Regions from separate parts of the Rhizobium sp. 007 genome, predicted to be linked through region 1. Evidence: predicted binding sites of a transcription regulator. Region 1 holds the regulator's gene; the other holds the start of a gene.
What was found. Region 1 encodes HrcA, which represses chaperone genes, less so after heat shock. Its sites were predicted from a motif close to GTTAGCACTCNCNNNNNGNGAGTGCTAAC; they were not measured.

Region 1 (4,980 bases):
ATGAAGGCTGGCCGAGCACACGCTACGAGGCCAAGGCCCGGCGCGAGGGCAGGTCCTCCGCCTATCTGACATTCAAAAGGGTCTAAGCCTGCATCTTTAGTGCAGGCTGACCGTCTTCAATTCGTCTTCAGCCGCCTTGAAGAAGGTGCTGGAGCGATTGTCCGTGAGCAGGATCGGCGTTCCGTCTGCGCCGAAAAGGGCCCAAAGGTCCACGCTCGGATCGATATCCGGTGCTTCGGGGAAGCACTTCAATACCTCGTCGTTGCGCATTTTGCGGATATAGGCGACCTCGCCGTTGCCGATACCGGCAAGTTCGGACTTGGTCAGGTGAGAATTCGCTTCTTTCATCAACATTCCTGTACCTCCGGGAGAAGGGACCAACAGCCGAATGGGCCGTTGTCCTACTGTGAGACCGAAATGTTAATTTTCTTCACCATGCGCGCCGGTTCCGGACGAACGAGATCGACGGCAAGCAGTCCGTTCTTGAGGCTGGCGCCCAGAACCTGCATGCCGTCTGCCAACACGAAGGTTCGCTGGAACTGGCGCGCAGCAATGCCGCGATAGAGATATTCATGCTCGCCATGCTCGACCTGGCGGCCGCGGATCAACAATTGATTCTCTTCCGTCGTAACGTCCAGCTCGTCTTCGCTGAAACCGGCGACGGCAACCGTGATGCGCAGGCGCTCAGGCGCTCCCTGGCCGGGGGCGATACGTTCGATATTGTAGGGTGGGTAACCGTCGCTTGCCTTGGAAATGCGTTCAAGCGTCTTTTCCATGGCGTCGAAGCCCAGAAGCAGCGGGCTGGCGAAAGGTGTCATGCGGCTCATCTTTCAAAGTCCTTGATGCAAGCGACCTTCCCGGACCTAAGCGTAGCATCCGGACGCCGTTAATATGGGAAGTGTGTGCCTTTCGCGCAAGACATATGCGGCGCATCGCGGTCACATGAATTTAAGACGGTTGGACTGAGACCGTTGCTTGACAAAGATCATGGCGGCTCGCATCACATCGTCGACCGCAGCGGCTGCGCCGATCTGCGACGGAAAAAAAACGAATGGTGCCTGCCACGACGACGTGCACCTTGAGACGGAGCAACGCAATGGCGAACCCCAGAAAGATCATCATCGACACCGACCCCGGCCAGGACGATGCAGCGGCCATCATGCTTGCCTTCGGCAGCCCCGAAGAGCTGGAGGTGCTCGGCATCACGACCGTCGCAGGCAATGTGCCGCTCTCCTACACGAGCCGCAACGCGCGCATCGTCTGCGAGCTCTGCGCACGGACCGGCACGAAGGTTTTCGCAGGCGCCGACGCGCCAATCGCGCGCAAGCTGGTCACGGCCGAGCACGTGCACGGAAAGACCGGCCTCGATGGACCGGAGCTCGATGAGCCGACGATGCCGCTGCAGGCACAGCACGCGGTCGACTTCATCATCGAGACGCTTCGCCGCGAGCCGGAAGGCACGGTGACGCTCTGCACGCTGGGACCGCTCACCAATATCGGCATGGCCTTGCAAAAGGCGCCGGACATCATTCCGCGCATCGGTGAACTGGTGATGATGGGCGGCGGCTTCTTCGAGGGCGGCAACATAACGCCCGCCGCGGAATTCAACATATATGTCGATCCGGAAGCAGCCGACATCGTCTTTCGTTCCGGCATAGCGATCGTGATGATGCCGCTCGACGTGACACATCAGCTGCTGACACGGAAGGATCGCGTCAAGCGCATGGCCGATCTCGGCACGGCACCGGCCAAAGCAATGGTCGAAATGCTGGAATTCTTCGAGCGCTTCGATGTCGAGAAGTATGGTTCGGACGGTGGGCCTCTGCACGATCCGGCGGTCGTCGCCTACCTACTGAAGCCTGAGCTCTTCGAGGGCCGTGACTGCAATGTCGAGATCGAGGTGAAGTCGGAGCTGACCGTGGGCATGACGGTGGTCGACTGGTGGCATGTGACCGAGCGCAAGCGCAATGCCAAGGTGATGCGCTATGTGGATGCGGACGGCTTCTTCGATCTGCTGATCGAGCGCTTCGCCCGCATCTGATATTCCGACTGATTATGAAAGGCGCGTGAGAAGAAGATCAGGCGTCCTTTTCGGTGAAGGCCGTGTTGAGGTCTGCATCCGCTTCCTTCGGGCCGCCTTTGGCCACGCCGACCATTGCGGGACGAAGAACACGCTCGCCGATCGTGAAGCCTGCCTGAACGACCTGGACGACCGTGTTATTCGCCACTTCGGCATTCGGAACCTCGAACATCGCCTGGTGGAAGTTCGGATCGAACTTCTGGCCGATCGGATCCAACTTGCGGACGCCGTGGCGCTCCAGCGCTGAGAGCATGGAGCGCTCCGTCATCTCGACACCTTCGATCAAAGTGTTGAGGCCTGTCTCGCCCGCTTCCTTCGCCTCTGCCGGGATGGCATCGAGCGCGCGGCGCAGATTGTCCGAAACGGCAAGCATCTCGCGCGCAAAGCCCGCGACCGAGTAGGACTTTGCATCCTTCACGTCGCGCTCCGTGCGGCGGCGCAGATTGTCCATTTCGGCGGCAAGACGCAGATAGCGGTCGCGCAGCTCGGCATTTTCAGCCTTGAGCACTTCAAGCGGATCCGGCTGGCGCGGCGCTTCCACCGTGGTTTCGTTCTCGACGTTTGCGGCAACGTCGTCTGCGGCTTCAGCCGCGGCAGCGTCAGATCCGTTTTTCGTCGTTTCGTCAGTCATGACGGTCTCCGGTCGTGGGTTCTCTTGGGATGCGCCCGATATCGAGCTTTGACCGCAAAAAATCAAGTCTGCGTGACAAAGAAGAAAAAATTCCGGTTTTTTACAGCGTGCCGCGCGCAAGCCGGGAAATCAGCTGGGCGGTGTAATCCACCATCGGCACGATGCGTGAATAATTGAGCCGTGTCGGCCCGATGACGCCGACGGCGCCGACAATGCGGTCGTCATCGTCGCGATAGGGCGCAACAATCAGCGAGGAGCCGGAGAGCGAAAAGAGCTTGTTCTCAGAACCGATGAAGATGCGCACGCCCGGACCGGTTTCGGCAAGGTTCAGCAGCTCGATCAGGCTGTCCTTCTTTTCGAGATCGTCGAAGAGCATGCGGAGACGATCGAGGTCCTCCGCGCCTGCCAGGCCCTCGAGCAGATTGGATCGGCCTCGAATAATAAGCTGCGGCGGTTTGCCTTCGTCCGCATCGCCAGACCACACCGCGATACCGCGCTCGACGAGATCCCGGGACAACGCGTCGAGCTCGTGGCGGACGTTCTCCTTTAAGCGGCTGAGCTGCTTGCGCAATTCCGGCAATGTCTGGCCGGACATATGGGCATTGAGGAAATTCGCGGCCTCCGTCAGCTGCGACGACGTAACGCCTGCCGGCAATTCGATAATGCGGTTTTCGACCTGATCGTGATCGCCGACGAGCACTGCCAACGCCTTGGTGGGCTCCAGGCGGATGAATTCGACGTGTTTGAGAACCGGATCGCTCTTTGAGGTGATGACGAGCCCTGCGCCGCGAGAAATGCCGGACAACATCCGGCTTGCCTCGTTCATCATCGATTCAACCGGATTGTCGCGGCTTTCGGGGCGAACCTGGCGGTCGATATTCGCACGGTCCTCGGCGGAAAGGTCGCCGACCTGCATGAAGGCATCGACGAAGAAGCGAAGGCCGCCCTGCGTCGGCAGGCGTCCGGCGCTGACATGCGGCGAGTAGATCAGGCCCAACTCCTCCAGGTCGCTCATCACGTTGCGCACCGACGCGGGCGATAGCGACATGGGCAGAATGCGGGAGAGATTGCGCGAGCCGAGCGGCTCGCCACTTTCAAGATAGCCTTCAACGATCCGGCGGAAGATTTCCTTGGAGCGTTCATCCAGCGCAGCAACGGCATCCGAAACCGACGTCGACCTGAACCCCATGAACTTCCTTAGACCTGCGCTGCTGATGACGATCCTTAAAATATAGCCGTTCTCGCCCTCGTAGCAAAAGGGAATTTGCAAATGGCTGCGGCCAATCGTAGAAGCGGTCGACACCATTCAAGCATGCATGATGTTTTGCGAGAACCGCCTTACGGTTTTCGGCATCGTGCTTCAGGAGATCACAATGCGGCCTTCAGGCAGAAAAACCGACCAGATGCGCAAAGTCACTTTCGAGCGCAATTTTTCAAAGCATGCGGAAGGTTCCTGCCTCGTCAAATTCGGCGATACGCATGTGCTCTGTACCGCAAGCCTGGAAGACAAGACGCCACCGTGGCTGCGCAACACTGGAAAGGGCTGGGTCACGGCCGAATATGGCATGCTGCCGCGGGCAACCGGCGAGCGCATGAAACGCGAGGCCGCGGCCGGCAAGCAGGGCGGGCGCACACAGGAAATCCAGCGCCTGATCGGCCGCTCTCTTCGTGCCGTCGTCGATCTCAAGGAACTCGGCGAGCGCCAGATCACGCTCGACTGCGACGTCATTCAGGCAGACGGCGGTACGCGCACGGCCTCCATTACGGGCGCCTGGATTGCGCTCTACGACTGCCTGAAGTGGATGGAAACCCGCAACATGATCAAGGTCGAGCGCGTGCTCAAGGATCATGTCGCGGCGATTTCCTGCGGCATCTTCGCCAGCCAGCCGGTGATCGACCTCGATTATCTCGAAGATTCCTCGGCCGAAACCGATGCGAATTTCGTCATGACGGGCGCGGGCGGCATCGTTGAAATTCAGGGGACCGCCGAAGGCACGCCGTTCACGGACGGGGAATTTGCGGCGCTGATGACACTGGCGAAAACCGGCATCGTGGAGCTCGTCGACATGCAGAAACAGGCCATCGCCGGATGACTGCCCTGCTGGAAGGCATGCTGGAGACGGCGCTTTATGCCAAGGATCTCGACAAGGCCGAGGCTTTCTACGAAGGCGTGCTCGGCCTTGCCAAGATCACGCGCGCCGCAAACCGGCATGTATTCTTCCGCTGCGGGCAAGGCGTGCTGTTGATCTTCAACCCCGATGAAACGGTG
Region 2 (4,980 bases), on a different replicon from region 1:
CGGCATTCTCGGCGATCTGGCGTGCCGGGGATTCGATTGCGCGCCGGACGATCTCGACGCCGACACGCTGGTCAGAATTGGCCGTGGTGAGGTTGTCGAGCGCCTTGACGGCGCGCAGCAGCGCCACACCGCCGCCTGGCAGGATGCCTTCCTCGACTGCCGCACGGGTCGCATGCAGTGCATCGTCGACGCGGTCCTTCTTTTCCTTCACTTCGACTTCCGTCGAGCCGCCGACGCGGATGACGGCAACGCCGCCTGCGAGCTTGGCAAGACGTTCCTGCAGCTTCTCGCGATCGTAGTCGGAGGTGGTTTCTTCGATCTGCGCCCTGATCTGGACAACGCGGCCTTCGATGTCGGACTTGGCGCCGGCGCCGTCGATGATCGTGGTGTTTTCCTTCTCGACAACGATTTTCTTCGCACGGCCGAGCATGTCGAGGGTAACGGACTCGAGCTTGATGCCGAGGTCTTCGGAGATGACCGTACCACCGGTGAGGATCGCGATGTCCTCGAGCATGGCCTTGCGGCGGTCGCCGAAGCCCGGAGCCTTGACAGCAGCAATCTTCAGCCCGCCGCGCAGCTTGTTGACGACGAGCGTGGCAAGTGCTTCGCCTTCGACGTCTTCAGCGATGATGAGCAGCGGCTTGCCCGATTGCACGACGGCTTCGAGAACCGGAAGCATCGACTGCAGGTTCGAGAGCTTCTTCTCGTGGATGAGAACATAGGGATCCTCAAGCTCGACCCGCATCTTGTCCTGATTGGTAACGAAGTACGGCGACAGGTAGCCGCGGTCAAACTGCATGCCTTCGACGACTTCGAGTTCGGTTTCGGCGGTCTTGGCTTCTTCGACGGTGATGACGCCTTCATTGCCGACCTTCTCCATGGCTTCAGCAAGGAAACTGCCGATTTCGACATCCCCGTTGGCGGAGATCGAGCCGACCTGGGCGATTTCGGCATTATTGGAGATCTTGCGGGCGTTGTTCGTCAGTTCCTTGACAACGGCATCGACAGCAAGATCGATACCGCGCTTCAGGTCCATCGGGTTCATGCCGGCAGCAACGGCCTTGGCGCCTTCGCGAACGATGGCCTGGGCTAGAACGGTTGCCGTCGTCGTGCCGTCGCCGGCAACGTCGCTGGTCTTAGACGCGACTTCGCGCAGCATCTGCGCGCCCATGTTTTCGAACTTGTCTTCAAGTTCGATTTCCTTGGCGACCGAAACACCGTCCTTGGTGATGCGCGGCGCGCCGAAGGACTTGTCGATCACGACGTTACGGCCCTTCGGGCCGAGCGTCACCTTCACCGCGTTGGCAAGCACGTCGACCCCGCGCAGCATGCGGTCACGCGCGTCGCTGTGGAATTTGACTTCTTTGGCAGCCATGTCTTCACTCCTCCATTGGGTAGTCGGCTGGCGTTAGCTGAAAGGCGCCTCAAGCGGCCTTCTTGCCGGCCGCCGGAACCTCGATGATGCCCATTACGTCGCTTTCCTTCATGATCAGCAGGTCTTCGCCGTCAATCTTGATCTCGGTGCCGGACCATTTACCGAACAGGATACGGTCGCCCACCTTGACGTCGAGCGGCTGGATCTGGCCGGCGTCATTGCGCGCGCCGGGGCCGACGGCGATGACTTCGCCTTCCTGCGGCTTTTCCTTGGCGGTGTCGGGAATGATGATACCGCCTTTTGTCCTTTCTTCGGACTCAACCCGGCGGACGAGAATGCGATCATGAAGCGGTCGGAACGTCATGTCTTCCTCCATGGACGATGATGATCACTTATCACGCTCCCGGACCAGGCGACCAATCCGGGCGGCTACCGAGCCTTGCTGACCGCTCGGCGGAAAAAATCTGCTACCGATTTTTTCGAATTTCAAGAGGGCCACGGCAAAAAATTAGCACTCGTGTCAGGAGAGTGCTAACGCGCGGAACGGAAGCTTCCCCATCAGCGTTTAATCTGTGATGCGGCGCAGGCAGTTCTGCGCAGTGTCAAGTGTATTCCGAAGAGTGACTTGTCGCCTGATACCCGCCAGGGCAAAGGCGAGTGCGCCGGATGATCCGGCGCGTTGAAAACATGGAGGCTTAGATGAGCGTTCGTGATCTTATTCCCTGGGGCCGCAGCAACAGTCCGGTCCCTACAGGCTATGCAGGCAGAGACCAGCACCCGTTCCTTGCGCTTCATCGCGAGATGAACAGGTTGCTCGATGATGTCTTCCGCGGCGTCGAGGGCCATTTTCCGACTGTCGGGTCCGGTTTCATGTTCGAAACGGCCTGGCCGAAGATCGAAGTCGCGGAGACGGACAAGGACATCCGTATCGTCGCCGAAATCCCAGGAATGGACGAGAAGGATATCGAACTCCTGATCGACAATGGCATCCTGACGATCCGCGGTGAAAAGCGGGCCGACAGCGAGGACAAGGACCGGCAATTCTCCGAGCGGTTCTACGGCCGCTTCGAGCGCCGCCTGTCGCTCAATAACGAGGTGCAGGAAGACAAGGTCGACGCTTCGTTCAAAAACGGCGTCTTGACGATCACCCTGCCACGCTCGGAAACGGCGCAATCGACCGCCAAGCGCATTACGATCAACAGCTAGGCCGCCGAACACCGTTGCCAAACCGCATCCGTGGGCCGAGAAACAGGGCGGGACCGCTGGCAGCGACCCCGTTCTCTTCGCCTCGGCCTTTGGCGACAATGGATGCTATATTCGGCTTTGAGCGAGCGCCAGGAGGATATCGTCAGTTGCATCGGCGCCCGCGGTGAGTGCCTAAGCCTCACTTCAGCCGTAGTCTGTGGAAAAGCGACGCTGGGAATCGCCGTGCACCGGGGCGTCGCAGGTTGACTTTGCCGATGAATGAGAACATATAGGGAACAAATGTAACGGAGATGCTCATGACGCACGCAGAACTCGTTATACAGAATGCCTTGGCTTTTGTTGCTGCATCCCGCTCGGCGCGCGAGCGCGATCTGGAACGCCGTGAAAAGCTGCTCGAGCGGATCCAGTTGATGAGACCGCCGAACCCCTATCTCGTAAAGACCCGCGGCGGCGAGCAGCTCAAACTTGACCTCGATCACTGAGAGGCGTCTGCCATAGGCAGAAGAGGGTGTTGCCTGCGCCTGATATGCTATAGACCTTCACGACGACGCGCATCGCGCGGCGCTTCGCAACGGCCGTCCTCGAAGACCTGAAGATCAGGAACATGAGCGCCTCGGCCAAGGGGACGGCAGAGGAACCGGGAAAGAACGTCGCGCAGAAGGCCGCACTCAACCGCTCGATCCTCGCGGCGGCGTGGTACCGCTTCGAACGGCTGCTCTCCTACAAGCTGGCCTTCCTCGGCGGCAACCTCGTGAAGGTCGATCCGCGATACACGTCCGTGACCTGCTCCCGAATGCGGGTCGAGGGACAAGGGAAACCGCGAAAACCAAGCGAAGTTCCTCTGCCTCTCCTGCGGACACGCAGACCATGTCGACGTCAACGCGGCGGTCAACATCCTAGCGGCCGGAACACGGCCATCGGCGATTAAATCCGTCTCCCGAGAACGCGAAAGGGGCGGCCAGAGCCGCCCCTGAAAATCCCGTCCTTTCGGCCGGGGGAGATGTTAACTCGACAGGCCTCTATGGGATTGTACGCCTCCGTTTTACCTTCTCGTGGCCGTCAACCAGTCGCTACAGGCCTGGTCCCAGGCTGCTCGACGAAGAAAAGCACCTGGTCAAGGAATTATCCGGCTATGATCGCTATCGCCGGAACGTGAAGCACCGGCTTGTGCCAGGCATCTGGTAGCTTCGCGAACGAATGCGGGGTTGCTCTAGGGTGCGTTAAGCAGGCAGCCCCTAAAGGGCTGCGGAGGAGAAGAGATGGCATATGACGAGCGGCCACTGGCGATCAGTGCACCGGAACCGCGCACGCTCGATCTGATCTTTACCGACGAGGCGCGAAAACTGTTGCACGCCAAATATCAGATCATCGAGGCCGATCCGGAGAATGTCGCCGGGCTCGGCGATGACGTTCTCGGCAAGGCGCGTTACATCATCGGCCAGCCGCCGTTGTCGGTCGGGACCTTGGCGCGCATGCCCGAATTACGCTGCGTGCTGAACGTCGAAAGCAATCTCATCAACAACATGCCTTATGAAATCCTCTTCCAGCGCGGCATTCACGTCGTCACAACGGGACAGGTCTTTGCCGAACCCGTGGCGGAAATCGGTCTGGGTTTTGCACTTTCGCTCGCGCGCGGCATCGTCGACCAGGACTTGGCTTTTCGTAAAGGCAGAGAGCTTTGGGGCGGAGAGGGCAATGCAAGTTCCCGACTGATTTCAGGCTCCGAGATCGGCATCATCGGCTTCGGCGATCTCGGCAAGGCGCTCCGGCGGGTGCTTTGCGGTTTCCGGGCGACGATCCGGGTCTTCGATCCCTGGCTGCCGCGCTCCATCCTGGAGGAGCACGGCGTCGAGGCGGCGAGCCTAAGAGAGGTGCTAACCGAGAGCGATTTCGTTTTTGTCGTTGCGGCTGTGACCAGTGAGAACAAGCAATTCCTTAACGCTGAGGCGTTTGCCAGCATGCGGCCCGGCTCGGCGTTCATCCTGCTCAGTCGGGCCGATGTCGTCGATTTCGATGCGCTGATGGCGGCCGTCGCATCGGGCCATATCGTTGCGGCAAGCGACGTGTATCCCGAAGAGCCGTTGCCGCTTGACCATCCGGTGCGCAGTTTGAAGGGGTTCATCCGCTCCGCCCATCGTGCCGGTGCACTCGACGGTGCCTTCAAGAAGATGGGCGACATGGTGTTGGAGGACATGGACCTGATGGACCGCGGTTTGCCGCCCATGCGGTGCAAGCGGGCCGAGCGTGAGACCGTTTCGCGCATGCGCTCGAAGGGCGTGAAGATCAATTGATCAGCTATGCGCGGTGCCGCGTGCCAATAGCGCCGGCCGGCTGTTTGCCGCACAATCGCGGCGGCAGATGGTTCAACAACCGTCGATCCCAGCTCCTTTATGAAAATA

Region 2: groES (co-chaperone GroES) is a predicted target of HrcA. The motif match lies at 1,883-1,911, and genes of this name have one in related genera.

The regions. Positions count from the first base shown of each region.
Region 1 covers NZ_CP064187.1:11,504-16,483, reverse strand. The annotation lists gene ISN39_RS00085 (tRNA (guanosine(46)-N(7))-methyltransferase TrmB) at 1-86, shown strand, start outside; gene ISN39_RS00080 (DUF1150 family protein) at 97-354, opposite strand; gene ISN39_RS00075 (Hsp20 family protein) at 402-827, opposite strand; gene ISN39_RS00070 (nucleoside hydrolase) at 1,097-2,041, shown strand; gene grpE (nucleotide exchange factor GrpE) at 2,079-2,711, opposite strand; gene hrcA (heat-inducible transcriptional repressor HrcA) at 2,812-3,900, opposite strand; gene rph (ribonuclease PH) at 4,085-4,804, shown strand; gene ISN39_RS00050 (VOC family protein) at 4,801-4,980, shown strand, end outside.
Region 2 covers NZ_CP064188.1:1,062,018-1,066,997, forward strand. The annotation lists gene groL (chaperonin GroEL) at 1-1,375, opposite strand, end outside; gene groES (co-chaperone GroES) at 1,425-1,739, opposite strand; gene ISN39_RS26200 (Hsp20/alpha crystallin family protein) at 2,075-2,581, shown strand; gene ISN39_RS26205 (hypothetical protein) at 2,872-3,063, shown strand; gene ISN39_RS26210 (zinc ribbon domain-containing protein) at 3,186-3,509, shown strand; gene ISN39_RS26215 (hydroxyacid dehydrogenase) at 3,841-4,872, shown strand.